3 regions of the Streptomyces odontotermitis genome follow, and region 2 is predicted to be linked to each of the others. Evidence: riboswitches for the same ligand, from Rfam matches in the RefSeq annotation. Region 2 holds a riboswitch; each other region holds the start of a gene.
What was found. A riboswitch is a leader RNA that binds a small molecule or an ion and turns the genes downstream of it on or off. The one in region 2 is predicted to bind cyclic di-AMP.
Positions count from the first base shown of each region.

Region 1: linked by a shared signal. The riboswitch ahead of ACQB60_RS42565 (M23 family metallopeptidase) and the one ahead of ACQB60_RS13075 (transglycosylase family protein) in region 2 are both predicted to bind cyclic di-AMP.
Region 3: linked by a shared signal. The riboswitch ahead of ACQB60_RS35590 (C40 family peptidase) and the one ahead of ACQB60_RS13075 (transglycosylase family protein) in region 2 are both predicted to bind cyclic di-AMP.

Region 1 is NZ_JBNJLS010000029.1:77,101-82,438, forward strand. It holds gene ACQB60_RS42555 (MFS transporter) at 1-727, shown strand, start outside; gene ACQB60_RS42560 (PP2C family protein-serine/threonine phosphatase) at 1,004-2,287, shown strand; cyclic di-AMP (ydaO/yuaA leader) riboswitch at 2,509-2,656, shown strand; gene ACQB60_RS42565 (M23 family metallopeptidase) at 2,668-3,753, shown strand; gene ACQB60_RS42570 (aldo/keto reductase) at 3,969-4,913, shown strand; gene ACQB60_RS42575 (PrsW family intramembrane metalloprotease) at 4,924-5,338, opposite strand, start outside.
Region 2 is NZ_JBNJLS010000003.1:519,233-524,570, forward strand. It holds gene ACQB60_RS13065 (cytochrome P450 family protein) at 1-962, shown strand, start outside; gene ACQB60_RS13070 (transglycosylase family protein) at 1,108-2,190, shown strand; cyclic di-AMP (ydaO/yuaA leader) riboswitch at 2,384-2,576, shown strand; gene ACQB60_RS13075 (transglycosylase family protein) at 2,582-3,307, shown strand; gene eno (phosphopyruvate hydratase) at 3,671-4,951, shown strand; gene ACQB60_RS13085 (FtsB family cell division protein) at 5,050-5,338, shown strand, end outside.
Region 3 is NZ_JBNJLS010000019.1:57,354-62,691, forward strand. It holds gene ACQB60_RS35580 (C40 family peptidase) at 1-378, opposite strand, end outside; gene ACQB60_RS35585 (hypothetical protein) at 700-1,053, shown strand; gene ACQB60_RS35590 (C40 family peptidase) at 1,140-2,345, opposite strand; cyclic di-AMP (ydaO/yuaA leader) riboswitch at 2,354-2,509, opposite strand; gene pcrA (DNA helicase PcrA) at 2,765-5,296, shown strand.

The DNA.
Region 1 (5,338 bases), on a different contig from region 2:
GCTCTCGGTGGTGCAGGTGCTGCGGCTGCCGGTGCGCGGCCGGGACGTCGGAGGGGACGTCGGAGGGGACGTCGGAGGGGACAAGGGCGAGGGGCGCGGGCAGTGGGGCGTCGTGCTCGGCAACCGGTCCTTCTGGCTCTTCGCGCTCGCCATGACCGGCTCGTACGTCCTGTCCTTCCAGGTCTATCTCGCCCTGCCGCTCTCCGTGGAGCGGCTCCTCGGCGACACCGCCGGGGCCACCGTCGCGACCAGTGCGCTCTTCGTGGTCTCCGGACTCGTCGCGCTCGTCGGGCAGTTGAGGATCACCGACTGGTGCAAGCGGACCTGGACCCGGGAGCAGTGCCTCGTCGCGGGGCTCGGCCTGATGGGCGCCGCCTTCGTGCCGCCCGCGCTCGGGGGGAGCGGGTACGTGGGGGTCGCGGGGCTGCTGCTGTGTGCGGCGGGGCTCGCCGCGGCGACCGCGGTGCTCTACCCGTTCGAGATGGACACCATCGTCTCGCTCGCCGGGGACCGGTGGGTGGCCACCCACTACGGCCTCTACAACACGGTGTGCGGGATCGGCATCACGCTGGGGAACCTCGGCATGGGCGCGCTCCTGGACGCGGGGCGTGAGCTGCCCGCCTTGCCGTGGTTGACCCTGGCCGGGGTCGGCGGTGCTTGCACCGTGGCGCTGCGGGGGCTCGCCCGGTCGGGGCGGCTGGCTCCGGTGGTGACGACGGTGGCGTAGCCGGGTGAGCCGGGGAGGTGGGGTGGCCGCGTGGCGACGGGGGCGCCCCACCCTCCGTAAGCCCAAGAGCCCCCCAGCCCCCGCAGCCCGGCCCGTAACCCGGTCGGACCACATCAGGTCGCCCCCCGCCCCCGCTGCGGGAAGCCTTGGACGAGGCGCGGACATGGGCAGGCCATCGGGCGTGGCCGCGGACCTGGCAGGAGACGAGCGGTGGGGCAGCGAGGAGGCGGCAGCGGCGCAGGCAGGGGAGGCGGACGTGGCGGCAGACGTGGCGGCATGGGTGGCACGGGCGCCGGCGGTGGCCGTGGTGGCACGGGCGCCAGTGGTGGCCGTGGTGGCAGGGGCGACGCGTGTGACGGGGGGCGGGGGACCGGGGACGACGGGGCCCTCACCCGGGTCCAGGCATTCGTACGGGCCCTGCCCCTCTGCTTCCTCGCCTTCGGTGTCGTCTTCGACCTCTCGACGCCGCCCCGCTTCACCGCAGCCCCGCTCTTCGCGGCCGCCCCGCTGATCGCCGCCCCCTTCTACTCGCTGCTCGGCACCGCCCTCATCTGCGCGGGCTCCCTCGCCGCCGTCGTCTCGCTGCACCTCAAGAACAACACCACCACCGACGTCGAGGCCGTCACCGAGCTGCTCACCGTGGCGACCGTCGCGGTGCTCGCCCTCGTCATCAACCGCGTCGTCCGGCGCAGCGACGCCCAGCTCGCCTCCGCCCGCTCCATCGCGGAGGCCACCCAGCGCGCCGTCCTGCCGCTGCCGGACGCCCGGATCGGCGGGCTCGACATCGCCGCCCGCTACGAGGCCGCGCAGGCCGACGCCTTCATCGGGGGCGATCTGTACGCGGTGCAGGACACCCCGCAGGGCGTGCGGCTCATCGTGGGGGACGTGCGCGGCAAGGGGATGGGCGCGGTGGCCGCCGTCGCCGTCGTCATCGGGGCCTTCCGGGAGGCCGCCGAGCAGGAGAGCACCCTGGAGGCGGTGGCGCAGCGCCTGGAGCGGGCCCTCGCCCGGGAGGGCACGCGGCGCGACGGGCTCGACGCCTTCGAGGGGTTCACCACCGCCGTGCTCGCGGAGATCCCGCGCGGCCGGGACGTCGTACGGGTCATCAACCGGGGGCACCCGGAGCCGCTGGTGCTCCGGGGGGACGGGCGGATGTGTGTGCTCTCGCCGTCGGAGCCCGCGCTGCCGCTCGGCATGGGCGAGTTGGGGAGCTGGCCGGACCGGGCGGACGAGACGGAGTTCGCGCCCGACTCGACGCTGCTGCTCTACACGGACGGCCTGTCGGAGGCGCGGGACGCGAACGGGGAGTTCTACGACCCGGCGGCCCGGCTCGGCGGCCGGATCTTCGCCGGCCCCGAGGGCCCGCACACGCTCCTCGCGACGCTCGCCGAGGAGGTGCGGGAGCACACGGGGGGCGGGGCGACGGACGACATGGCGCTGCTCGCGGTGCGCAGGCCGACGGCCGAGGAGGGCTCCGCCCCGGCCGAGGACGGCTCCGCCACGGCCGAGGAGGGCCCCGCCGCTGCTGACGGAGGGGGCTCTGTCACCCCCCGTGACTGAACGGCGCCCCTCCGCTCAACAACTGACAGAACGTCAGTGGAATGTGAAGGTCCGGTGGGCAAAATCCTGCGGTCAACTCGCCCTGGTCCGGACCCCGGTGTCCCAATAAGTACGGGCCAAAGGCGTTAATGATCAGTGGGAACAGCTTGGAATCACGCACGGGTGTCTATTAACGTTCGATAACGCAGCGCGGTCGTCCCAGCCGGCACACGAGTCGGCTCCGTGCGCACACGCCTAATCCCGCAAGGGAGCCGGGGAACCACCAACTTGGGGTGAATCGGGCATCTGTGCCTCCGTGCCAGATGTTCGTAGGAGACCTTCCTGCTCCGAACCCGTCAGCTAACCCGGTAGGCGAGAAGGAAGGAAAGGAGTGCGCCCCAGTGGCGTCCAACCGGCCTGCCCCCCAAGCCGTGTACGTGCCGAATGACGACGACTTCGGCGGGTACGACGAGGAATCCTGGGAGGAGTGGAATCCGACCGAGGACTCCGTCCGCCCCGTCCGCGGCAGGCACCGTGTGCACAAGAAGGGCGGCGGGTTCGCCCGCAGCTCCACGGTCCTCGGCGTCGGCGTCATAGCCGCTGTCGGCGCGGGCGGCATCGCCACCGCGCAGGACGGCAAGTCGCCGGTCGCGATATCGATGCCCGACATACCGGGCGTGGACGCGGTCAAGGACTCGCTGCCGGAGGCCAAGTCCCTTCCCGGCGTGGGCTCTTTGATATCCGACTCGGACTCGTCCGAGCCCTCCGGCCCCGCGGCCGCCCCGCTCACCGGCGCCGGTGTCACCACTCAGGACGCCGAGCAGGGCACCACCGACGCGGGCGAGGCACTGCGCGCCCGCATCATGCAGCAGGCCGAGAACCAGCAGGACCAGGTCGACGACAAGGCCCAGGCGGCGGCCGAGGCGGCCGCCGTGAAGAAGGCCAACGAAGAGGCCAAGGCCACACAGGACGCCGCCGAGGCGAAGGTCGCCGCCGCGAAGAAGAAGGCGGCCGAAGAGGCCAGGCGCAAGGCCGAGGAGGCCAAGCGCAAGGCGGAGGCCGAGCGCCTCGCCAAGCTCGCGAAGAGCTACACGCTCCCCGTCGCCTCGTACACCGTCACCGGCACCTTCGGGCAGCCCGGCTCCATGTGGTCCTCCGGCTACCACACGGGCCTCGACTTCGCCGCCCCCACGGGCACCCCGATCAAGGCCATCCACTCCGGCACCATCAAGGAAGCGGGCTGGGCCGGGGCGTACGGCTACCGCACGGTCCTGGAGCTGGACGACGGCACCGAGCTGTGGTTCTGCCACCAGTCCTCGCTCAACGTCAGCGCCGGGCAGAAGGTCCGCACCGGTGACGTCATCGGCCGCGTCGGCGCCACCGGCAACGTGACCGGGCCGCACCTGCACCTGGAGGTCCACCCGGGCGGCCAGTCCACCGGTGTCGACCCCGCCGCCTGGCTCCGTGACAAGGGCCTCACTCCCTGACACCGCGGCGGCATGCGGCATGCGGTGAGCGGCATGCGGTGAGCGGTGTGCGGTGGGCAGCGAGCGGTCATCCGTGAGCGGTACTCACTCCTGATCCCCGGCGGTCCTGGCGGCAACCCCCCGACGTCAGGGCTGCCGGTCCGGCACGCCCGCGAACGGCCGAGAAGAGTGTACGGAGCATGGAATTCCCTGATCCGTAAGGGCGTTGACGGAGCATGACTTCTCTTCGCACGCTCGGCTCTTCCGGCCTCGAGGTCTTCCCTCTCTCCCTCGGCGGCAACGTCTTCGGCTGGACTGCCGATGAGGCGCAGTCCTTCGCGGTGCTCGACGCCTACACCGCCGCGGGCGGCAACTTCATCGACACCGCCGACGCCTACTCGGCGTGGGTGGAGGGCAACAAGGGCGGCGAGTCCGAGACCGTCATCGGCAACTGGCTGCGGGCGCGCGGCAGGCGCGACGACGTCGTGATCGCCACCAAGGTCTCCCGCCACCCCGAGTACCTGGGCCTGCGCGCCGACACCATCAAGGCCGCCGCCGACGCCTCCCTGCGCCGCCTGGGCACCGACTACATCGACCTGTACTACACGCACTACGACGACCCGGACGTCCCGGTCGAGGAGATCATCGGCACGCTCGACGAGCTGGTGACGGCGGGCAAGGTCCGCGAGATCGCCGCGTCGAACATCTCCCCCGAGCGGCTCCAGGAGTTCCTGGACTTCTCCGACCGCGAGGGCCTCGCCCGGTACGTGGCGCTGCAGCCGCACTACAACCTCGTCTCCCGCGACACCTACGAGGGCCCGCTCCAGGAGGTCGCGTCCCGCGCCGGCCTGGCCGCCGTCCCCTACTGGGCGCTCGCCTCCGGCTTCCTCACCGGCAAGTACCGCCCCGGCACGACGGTGGAGAGCCAGCGGGCCGCGGGCGCGGGCAAGCACGTCGGTACCGAGCGCGGCACGAAGGTGCTCGCCGCCCTCGACGAGATCGCCCTGGACCGCGGCGCCGAGGTCGCGACGGTCGCCCTCGCCTGGCTCGCCGCCCGGCCCACCGTGGCGGCGCCCATCGCCTCGGCGCGCACGGTGGAGCAGCTGCCCGCGCTGCTCGCGGTGGCGGACCTGGAGCTGACGGAGGCTGAGGTCGCGCGGCTCACGGAGGCAAGCGCCTGAGCGAGGCCCTTCAGCCGCCCCGGTAGGGGTTGTGGGCCGGGTCGTTGTACGAGGGGTGGGGCGCCGTCGGCTGCCCGTACGGGTATCCGTACGGGGGGCCGCCCTGCGCGGGGAACCCGTACGGTGCGCCGTGCACCGGCATCCCGTACGGCGCGCCCTGCACCGGCAGCCCGTGCGGCGGCGGCACCCGGACCGGCGCCGTGGCCTGTGCCGCGTACGCGAGGGCGGGGCGGGCCACCTCGCGGCGCTCCCAGAGCGCGTGCAGCAACTCCCGCTCCCGTACGACGAAGTCGGCGCCCGCCCGGCCGCGGCGGCCCCGGTGGCGCAGGAACGCGAGGGACGTCGCGTGCGCCTCGTACTGCGCGACCGTGCGGGCCGCCTGCTTGCCGAAGGTGTGGGCCGCGTAGTCGCGGGCGATGGCGCGG
Region 2 (5,338 bases):
CGAAGGCGTTCACCCCGCGCCGCGTGGCCGAATTCGCTCCGCGCGTGCAGGAGTTGACCGACCAGCTCATCGACCGGTTCGCGGCCGAGGGCGAGGCCGACCTCATCCACGACTTCGCGTTCCCGCTCCCCATCTACGCCATCTGCGACCTGCTCGGCGTCCCGCGCGAGGACCAGGACGACTTCCGGGACTGGGCGGGAATGATGATCCGGCACGGGGGCGGGCCGCGGGGCGGGGTCGCGCGGTCGGTCAAGAAGATGCGGGGCTATCTCGCCGAACTCATCCACCGCAAACGCGCCACGCTCCCCGCCGAGCCGACACCCGGCGAGGACCTGATCTCCGGTCTCATCCGGGCCTCCGACCACGGCGAGCACCTCACCGAGAACGAGGCCGCCGCGATGGCCTTCATCCTCCTGTTCGCCGGGTTCGAGACGACCGTGAATCTCATCGGCAACGGCACGTATGCCCTGCTCACCCACCCCGAGCAGCGCGCCCTCCTGCAGTCCTCCCTCGACCGGGGCGACACCGCGCTGCTCGAGACCGGCATCGAGGAACTCCTGCGCTACGACGGCCCGGTGGAGCTCGCCACCTGGCGGTTCGCCACCGAGCCCGTGACCATCGGCGGCCAGGGCATCGCCGTCGGCGACCCCGTCCTCGTCGTGCTCGCCGCCGCCGACCGGGACCCGGAGCGCTTCGAAGGGCCCGACACCCTCGACCTCGCGCGCACCGACAACCAGCACCTCGGGTACGGGCACGGCATCCACTACTGCCTCGGCGCGCCCCTCGCCCGGCTGGAGGGACAGCGGGCGCTCGCCACCCTGCTCACGCGCCTGCCCGACCTGCGGCTCGCGGCGGAACCTGCCGATTTGCGCTGGCGCGGCGGGCTCATCATGCGCGGACTGCGCACGCTGCCGGTGAAGTTCACGCCCCCGGAGAACTCGGCCGGAAGCGACGGAAGCTGACGTTCCGTCAGGGCTGTGACTTTCACGTGATCTCCGCTGCATCGACTTGTGACAAGCGTTCGAGTCCCGCTACGTTCACCAGTCATCGCGGCACCACCCGCGACCGTGGCGTCCCGCGTCACGGCAGCCACGGAAAGGCACGCGCATGCTCTCCGGGAACGGTCGTCACCGTCGCCCCCGTCAGGCCCCTGCTCTCGTCGTCGCGGCGGGGGTCGCCGGATCTGCCATCGCCATCCCGCTGCTCGGCGCCACCAGCGCGAGCGCCGCGGACGCCGCGACCTGGGACCGGCTCGCGGAGTGCGAGAGCGGTGCCTCCTGGAGCGCCAACGAGGGCAACGGCTATTACGGCGGGCTGCAGTTCTCGCAGGAGGTCTGGGAGAACTACGGCGGTCTCGACTACGCGCCGAGCGCCGACCAGGCCAGCCGCTCCCAGCAGATCGCCGTCGGCGAGAAGGTGCTGGAGGACCAGGGCCCCGACGCCTGGCCGAGCTGCTCCGCGGTGGCCGGACTCACCCAGGACGGCACCGCCCCGGACGTCGACCCGGGCGCTCCCACTCCGGAGCCCACCGACTCCTCCGGCCCGTCTGACGCCCCGTCCGACCCCTCTTCGGAGGCCCCCGGCGACGGCGGCAGCGGTAGCGACAGCGGCAGCGACGGTGGCGACACGCCCGGAACCGGCGGTCCCTCCCGAGACAAGAATCACGACGAGCCGGGCAACACGGACGAGACGTCCAAGCCGTCCGACGACGCCTCGAAGCCCTCCGAGGGCTCCGCCGAGCCGTCCGACGGTGCCTCCGAGCCCTCGGACGACGGTGCCGAGCCGTCCCCGTCCAAGCCCTCCGGCAGCGGCAGCGGCAGCGAGGACCCGGACAAGTCCGGCCAGGACGGGCCCACTTCCCCCGGCGGCGACCAGGCCACTCCCGCGCCCGACCCGTCCGACTCCGCACCCTCCAGTGGTGGCCGCCACCGCGGCGGCCACGCCGACGAGGGGGCCCACGACGGCGCCAAGGACCGCTCGGGGCGCCACGCCTCCCGCGGGCAGTCGCGTGACAAGGACGCGGCCGACGGCACCTACACGGTCCGCCCCGGGGACAGCCTCTCGGCGATCGCCGACGACCTTGACGTGCACGGCGGATGGCCCGCTCTCTACGACGGCAACAAGAAGGCCGTCGGAGCCGACCCGGACCTCATCCTTCCCGGTCAGCGCCTCGATCTGGGCGAAAAGTAAGGGAAGTTGACGGTAGGCACCCGGCCTCCTTATTCGTAAATGTCCGGTTTGGCGCGAGTGAGAGATGGGTCTCAGAAGCCCTGATCGTCTTTGAAATTCCGGGGATCGCGTGCCTACGGTCATCACCGCTCGCCACTGCGGGCCCCGCCGGTCGGTACGCCGAATCCTGCCAACCGCCGGACGGGAACAGTCGTCGCGTCAAGCGCCGTAGGCAGGAGCGGGGGACCCAAGGTTTGCGCCGGGCCCACCCGGACGGCGGCTCAACACAGGAGCCGCCGGACGGGGTTGGGAACGGCTAGGGGTTAAGTCGCGCTCAAGGAAGCGCGGCCGGGCACTCACTGGCCCGAACCCGACAGCTCACCTCGCAGGCGTCGGTGAGGGGATCTAACTCATGCTGCGTTCCAGCAAGGGCAAGCACCGTCGTCCGTCCAAGGCCACCCGCGTCGTCACGCTCGCCGGCGTCACCGGCGTCGCCGCCGCCGCCCCGCTGATGGCGGCCGGCTCCGCCTCCGCCGCCACCGGCGCCGAGTGGGACGCCGTCGCCCAGTGCGAGTCCGGCGGCAACTGGTCCATCAACACCGGCAACGGCTACCAGGGCGGCCTGCAGTTCTCGCCGTCGACCTGGGCCGCCTACGGTGGCACCAAGTACGCGCCCACCGCCGACAAGGCGTCCAAGGCCCAGCAGATAGAGATCGGCGAGAAGGTCCTCGCGGGTCAGGGCAAGGGTGCCTGGCCGAGCTGTGGCGTCGGCCTCTCCAACGCCTCGTACAGCGGTGGCGGCTCCGCCGAGCAGCAGCAGCCGCAGCAGCAGGCCCCGAAGCCGCAGCCGAAGCCGCAGGCCGAGCGCACCGAGCAGGCCCCGCAGCAGCAGAAGTCGCAGGCCCAGCCGCAGCAGACCGCCCCGAAGTCCGACTCGAAGAAGACCGTCGAGACCCCGACCGGCAAGACGGTCAAGAAGGGCGACGGCGAGTACAAGGTCAAGAAGGGCGACACGCTCTCCAAGATCGCCGAGTCGCACCACGTCAAGGGCGGCTGGCAGAAGGTCTACAAGCTCAACGGCGACATCATCGACGACGCCGACTTCATCTACCCGGGCCAGCAGCTGCACCTCAGCTGAGGCTGACTGCCCCACCCCGCCCTGACCTGCCGCAGGGCACACCCCGTCCCCACGGGCTCCCCGCCCCGGTGCGCGTATCCCCCGTACGCACCGGGGCGGGGGCGTGTCCGGACCCCTGCCCGGCCCCCATGCCGATCTCCATGCCGAACCCATGCCGATCCCCATGTCGGCCCCGTGTTCGCTACTAGCGAGTAGAGAAGATGGGCTTACGCCCTGATTCCAAGGTATTTGGGCCCCTGTTCGTCCCAGGAGGCGGGCGGTCGGCTGGCCGAAGCTCCGGAGCCCGTTAGGCTCAGGAGGCGCAGGGCCAAAGCGACCCCGCGTACCGCGCGTACTCGCGTCACATCCCAGAAGGAGATGCTCGTGCCGTCCATCGACGTCGTCGTAGCCCGGGAAATCCTGGACTCCCGAGGCAACCCCACGGTCGAGGTCGAGGTCGGCCTCGACGACGGCAGCACGGGTCGTGCTGCTGTCCCGTCCGGCGCCTCCACCGGTGCCTTCGAGGCCATCGAGCTCCGTGACGGTGACCCCAACCGCTACCAGGGCAAGGGTGTCGAGAAGGCCGTCCTCGCCGTCATCGAGCAGATCGGCCCGGAGCTCGTCGGCTACGACGCCACCGAGCAGCGCCTGATCGACCAGGCCATGTTCGACCTGGACGCCACCGACAACAAGGGCTCGCTCGGCGCCAACGCCATCCTCGGCGTCTCGCTCGCCGTCGCGCACGCCGCCTCCGAGGCGTCCGACCTGCCGCTGTTCCGCTACCTCGGTGGCCCGAACGCGCACCTGCTGCCCGTCCCGATGATGAACATCCTGAACGGCGGGTCGCACGCCGACTCGAACGTCGACATCCAGGAGTTCATGATCGCCCCGATCGGCGCGGAGTCCTTCTCCGAGGCCCTGCGCTGGGGCGCCGAGGTCTACCACACCCTCAAGAAGGTCCTGAAGGACAAGGGTCTGTCGACCGGCCTGGGCGACGAGGGCGGCTTCGCCCCGAACCTGGAGTCGAACCGCGCCGCGCTCGACCTCATCCTCGAGGCCATCAAGCAGGCCGGCTACGTCCCCGGCGAGCAGATCGCGCTCGCGCTCGACGTCGCTGCGTCCGAGTTCTACAAGGACGGCAAGTACGAGTTCGAGGGCAAGTCCCGCTCGGCCGCCGAGATGACCGAGTACTACGAGGAGCTCGTCTCCGCGTACCCGCTCGTCTCCATCGAGGACCCGCTGTTCGAGGACGACTGGGCCGGCTGGAACGTCATCACCGAGAAGCTGGGCGAGAAGGTCCAGCTGGTCGGCGACGACCTGTTCGTCACCAACCCGGAGCGCCTGGCCCGCGGCATCGAGGAGAACTCGGCCAACGCCCTGCTGGTCAAGGTCAACCAGATCGGCTCGCTGACCGAGACGCTGGACGCCGTCGAGATGGCCCAGCGCAACGGCTTCAAGTGCATGATGTCCCACCGCTCCGGCGAGACCGAGGACGTCACCATCGCCGACCTGGCCGTCGCCACCAACTGCGGCCAGATCAAGACCGGCGCCCCGGCCCGCTCCGAGCGCGTCGCCAAGTACAACCAGCTCCTGCGCATCGAGGAGATCCTCGACGACGCCGCGGTGTACGCGGGTCGCTCGGCCTTCCCGCGCTTCAAGGGCTGATCCCCCGGGGCTACGCGCTAGCCCGTCGTACGTACGTCCCCGTACTCGGTCCCGTACCGTGTGCGGGGACGTCCGCACGTACAGGGGAGGCGGAAGACATGGCCGTGAAGGACCGGGACCGGTTCTCCACCGCGGCGCGGCTGCGGGTGCTCGGCGAGCAGACCGCGGCCCGCGTCTACCGCTCCCAGACCAAGCGCCAGGCCCGCCGCTCGCGGCTCACCGGCCGCGCCGCGCTCCTGGTGCTGGTGGTCTGCTCCCTGGTCGTCGCCCTCGCCTACCCGATAAGGCAGTACGTCTCGCAGCGCGCCGACATCGCGGAGCAGCGCCGCGAGCAGGCCGAGCACCGCGCGGCCGTGGAGCGGCTCCGCGACGAGAAGGCCCGCTGGC
Region 3 (5,338 bases), on a different contig from region 2:
GTCGGAGGAGAGCGCGAGCTGGACGGACGGGTCGAGGCCGCCGGTGCGGTACTGCGCGGCGGCGTACGAACCGAGACTTTCGCGCGCGGAGTTGAGCCGGTCCTCCTTGCGGGCCGCCTCGTCGCGGAGCCCGTCCAGGGCCTTGTCCGCCTTGTCGGCCTTCTCCTTGGCGCCGTTGTACTTCTCGGTGGCGGCCTCCGCCTGGTGGTAGAGGGCGTCCACCTTGGCCTTCACCTCGGCGGGGCTGAGCTTGGGCTCCGCGTGTCCGGTGCCTTCGAACGCGGTGGCCGTCGCTGCCGACGCGAGTGCGAGGGTGGCGGCGGTACGGGCCGTATGGCCGCTGAGCGAGCGCTGTTTGGGCTTGCGGTGCGCTGCCACGAGTCGGGCCCCTTTCGCGTCCGGCGGCGGCCCGCACAGGGGAACGGGGCCGCCGCCGGACTTCTCGGCGGTGGTGGCCGACGGCCGCCCCTGGTCCGAGCGGCGGTGGGGAGCCGGTCACCTGGGCAAGGACGCTAAACCTGAGCGTCACGAGTTGGTGACGGATTGTCCGCAACTGACGCAAGGGGACGATGCGATGACCGTATGTGACCGAGCTGCCCGCGGGGCGGCGTCCCACTCCCTTACGTCCGTGACCGATGTGGTGTTTGTGGGCGACCTCGCCGTCAAGTGGTGCTATCGGCCCGGTTAGGCTCCGGACTCATGGACCTACTCATCCATCTCTTCGTCGGCCTGCACATCATCGGCATCGCCGCGCTCCTGGGTGGCTTCCTGACCCAGATGAAGCAGATCGGCGCGGGCGCGGCCCGCTTCACGCCGGCCATGCTGCACGGCGCGCTCACCATGCTGGTCACGGGCGTCGTCCTGGTCGGCCTGAACCAGGCCGACGACAACCCGGTCAACAACATCAAGATCGGCGTGAAGCTCGGGCTGCTGATCGTGATCCTCGCGCTCGTCTATGTGAAGCGGGACGACGAGAAGGTGGACAAGGCGATGTTCGGGACGGTGGGCCTGTTCACGACGGCGAACATCTTCATCGCGGTGCTCTGGACCTGAGCCTGCACGCGGTGCTCCGGACCTGAGCCCGCGGAGAAAAAGGGCACCCACGCGTGTGGGTGCCCTTTTCGTGTTCCAGGAGAGGGTTACGCGGGCCGCACCACGCTGTGGATCGGCATGTAGTAGATCGACTCGACGCGGACGTTCGCGCCCGGCTTCGGGGCGTGGATCATCTTGCCGTTGCCGATGTAGATCCCGACGTGGCTGATGTCGTCGTAGAAGAAGACGAGATCGCCCGGCTTGGCGTCGGCGGTCTTCACCGTCGTGCCGACCTTCACCTGGTCCCAGGTGGTGCGCGGCAGGGAGATCCCGGCGGACTTCCACGCGGCCTGCGTGAGCCCGGAGCAGTCGAAGGAGTCGGGTCCGGTGGCGCCCCACACGTAGGGCTTGCCCATCTGTGCCTCGGCGAAGTCGATCACCTTGGCGGCCTTGGTGGCGTAGCTGCCGTCCGTGCTGCCCGAACCGGAGCCGGAGCCGGAACCCGAGCCGGACCCGGACCCCGAACCGGAGTCGGAGCCGCCGTTCTGCTCCTTCTCCTGCTCCTTCTGCTTCGCGGCCTCCTCGGCCTTGCGCTTGCGCGCCTCCTCGGCCTGCTGCTTGCGGGCCAGCTCGGCGGCCTTGCGCTTGGCGGCCTCTTCCTTCTTCTTCTCGATCGCCGCGAGCCGCGCCTTCTCCTCGGCGGTCAGCTTCGACAGGAGCTCACGGGCCTCGCGGAGCTTGCCCTGGACGTCCTGCTTGCTCGTCCTCAGGTCGTCCCGCGACCGGCTCAGGCTCTTGAGGCTCTGCGCCGCCTTCGTGCGCTGCTTCGTCGCGGACGCCTGCTGCGACTGGAAGGTGTCGACGGCTCTCTTCTGGCGCGCGGTGAGGCGGTCCGAGAGGTGGTTCTGGTCGAAGTAGCCCTGCGGGTCGCTGGCCAGCATCGCCGTGGCGGTCTCGGAGACGGCCCCGGTCCGGTACTGGGCGGCCGCGAACGAACCGAGCTCCTGGCGGGCGTCGTTGAGCTTGTCGGTGCGCTTGGCCACGTCGTCCAGGAGGCGGTCGACCTTCTTGCGCTGCTTCTCGGTCTTCTCCTTGGCCGAGTTGTACTTCTGTGTGGCCACGCCCGCCTGGTGGTACAGGGCGTCGACCTTCTTCTGGACCTCTTCGAGGCTCGGCTTCTGCGGGGCGGAGGGCGCTGCGTTCGCGCTCTGCGACAGGAGGGCCACGGAGGTGAGGGCCGCCGTCGTGATGCCGATGGCGGGGGCTGTACGTATTCCGGCAATGCGGGTCCGCGGCTTGCGGTGCGACGCCAAGGGAGGCGACTCCTTCCGTAGACCGCCTACCGGGTTAGCTGTCGGGTTCGGGCGGGTGGTTCGGAAGGCTGCCCTACAGTCCCGTACTTCGTACGGGACCGATTCACCCCAAGGTCTTGGTGGGTCCCCGGCTCCGAGGGGGTCGGACTCGGCGGAGGCCGCGCGTTCCCGGCGGGGTTCGCCGGTGGGATCACGTGCGGCCCGCGGAGCACGCTAGCCAACTCGTGTGCTCCGTGTGAAGGTTGATGTTCGATATGCCCGATACATTTTCGTGACTTTACGAAGGCCAAGACGCGCCCTTGACGGCCGGTGGCGCAGCGTGACCGGTCGCGTGCACCGGGTGGCGCGAGGGGTGCCGCGGGGCGGGTGGCCGGAACCCGGGGCGGGTTGTCAGTGGGTCCGCCTAGACTCGGGAGGCGATGAGCAGCCTCTTTGATGACAGCTTCCTGGCGGACCTCAAGCCCTCGCAGGCCCATGAGGAAGAGCCCCCGCCGCCGCCCGAGGACAGCGCTCCGGAGCCCATTCCGGACGACCTGTTCGGCGGGAAGTTCGACGCGCCCCCGCCGCCCCGGGACGCGCACTACCGCGACGGCGCCCCCCGCCCGGTCCTCGACCCGGCGGCGCTCCTCGACGGGCTGAACGAGAACCAGCGCGCGGCCGTCGTCCACGCCGGCTCCCCCCTGCTCATCGTCGCGGGCGCCGGTTCGGGCAAGACCCGCGTCCTGACCCACCGCATCGCCCACCTCCTCGCGGAGCGCGGCGTGCACCCGGGCCAGATCCTCGCGATCACGTTCACGAACAAGGCCGCGGGCGAGATGAAGGAGCGCGTCGAGCAGCTCGTCGGGCCGCGGGCGAACGCGATGTGGGTGTCGACGTTCCACAGCGCCTGCGTCCGCATCCTGCGCCGCGAGTACAAGAAGCTGGGCTTCACGTCCTCCTTCTCGATCTATGACGCGGCGGACTCCAAGCGCCTGATGGCCCTGGTCTGCCGCGACCTGGACCTGGACCCGAAGAAGTTCCCGCCCAAGTCCTTCAGCGCCAAGATCTCGAACTTGAAGAACGAGCTGATCGACGAGGAGGACTTCGCCGCCCAGGCCGCCGACGGCTTCGAGAAGACCCTCGCCGAGGCGTACGCGATGTACCAGTCGCGCCTGCGCGAGGCCAACGCCCTCGACTTCGACGACCTGATCATGACGACGGTCAACCTGCTGCGCGCCTTCCCGGACGTGGCCGAGCACTACCGCCGCCGCTTCCGCCACGTGATGGTCGACGAGTACCAGGACACGAACCACGCGCAGTACGCGCTGGTGCGCGAGCTGGTGGGCCCCTCCGGAGAGGGCAGTGATCCCGGCGAACAGGGCGAGCTGTGCGTCGTGGGTGACGCCGACCAGTCCATCTACGCCTTCCGCGGCGCCACCATCCGCAACATCCTCCAGTTCGAGGAGGACTACCCGGACGCGACGACGATCCTCCTGGAGCAGAACTACCGCTCCACGCAGACGATCCTGAGCGCCGCCAACGCGGTCATCGAGCGCAACGAGAGCCGCCGCCCCAAGAATCTCTGGACCAACGCGGGCGCGGGCGCGCGCATCACCGGCTACGTCGCGGACACCGAGCACGACGAGGCGCAGTTCGTCGCCGACGAGATCGACCGCCTCACGGACGCGGGCGACGCCAAGGCGGGCGACGTCGCGATCTTCTACCGGACGAACGCGCAGTCCCGTGTCTTCGAAGAGATCTTCATCCGCGTCGGCCTGCCCTACAAGGTCGTCGGCGGCGTCCGCTTCTACGAGCGCAAGGAAGTCCGGGACGTCCTCGCCTACTTGAGGGTCCTCGCCAACCCCGAGGACGCGGTGCCGCTGCGCCGCATCCTGAACGTGCCGAAGCGAGGCATCGGCGACCGCGCCGAAGCGATGATCGACGCGCTCGCGCAGCGCGAGAAGATCTCCTTCCCGCAGGCCCTCGCGCGCGTGGACGAGGCGTACGGGATGGCGGCCCGCTCCGCCAACGCCGTCAAGCGCTTCAACACCCTCATGGAGGAGCTCCGCACGGTCGTCGAGTCCGGCGCGGGCCCGGCCGTCGTCCTGGAGGCCGTGCTCGAGCGGACCGGTTACCTGGCCGAGTTGCAGTCCTCCACCGACCCGCAGGACGAGACCCGCATCGAGAACCTCCAGGAACTCGCCGCCGTGGCCCTGGAGTTCGAGCAGGACAACGGCGCGACCGAGGAGGGGACGGACACCGACACCGACACGGCCGCCGACGCCGCCGCCGATGCCGACGAAGGCGCCGCCCCCGCCGGTTCGCTCTCCGACTTCCTGGAGCGCGTCGCCCTCGTCGCCGACTCGGACCAGATCCCCGACGAGGAGGACGACGGCTCCGGCGTCATCACGCTCATGACGCTCCACACCGCCAAGGGCCTCGAGTTCCCGGTGGTGTTCCTCACCGGCATGGAGGACGGCGTCTTCCCGCACATGCGCACGTTCGGCAAGACCAAGGAGATCGAGGAGGAGCGGCGCCTCGCGTACGTGGGCATCACGCGCGCGCGGGAGCGGCTCTACCTCACCCGCTCCGCGATGCGCAGCGCCTGGGGCCAGCCCTCGTACAATCCGGCGTCGCGCTTCCTGGAGGAGATCCCCGAGGTCCACGTGGACTGGAAGCGCACGGGCTCGATGGGCGCCCCGGCCTCCTCGGGACCGGCGGCCGGTGTCGCCGCCTCGCTGTCCTCGTCCCGCTCGCGCGCGGGCGGCCCGCAGGGCTTCGCGACGCGCAGGGCCAACGAGAAGCCGGTGGTCTCGCTCGCGGTCGGGGACCGGGTCACCCATGACCAGTTCGGTCTCGGCACGGTCGTCGGAGTGAAGGGCACGGGCGCGAACGCGGAGGCGACGGTGGACTTCGGCGAGCCCAAGCCGAAGCGCCTGCTGCTGCGGTACGCGCCGGTGGAGAAGCTGTAACCCGGAGACGAACGCGCCCGGAGACGAACGCGCCCGGGGGCG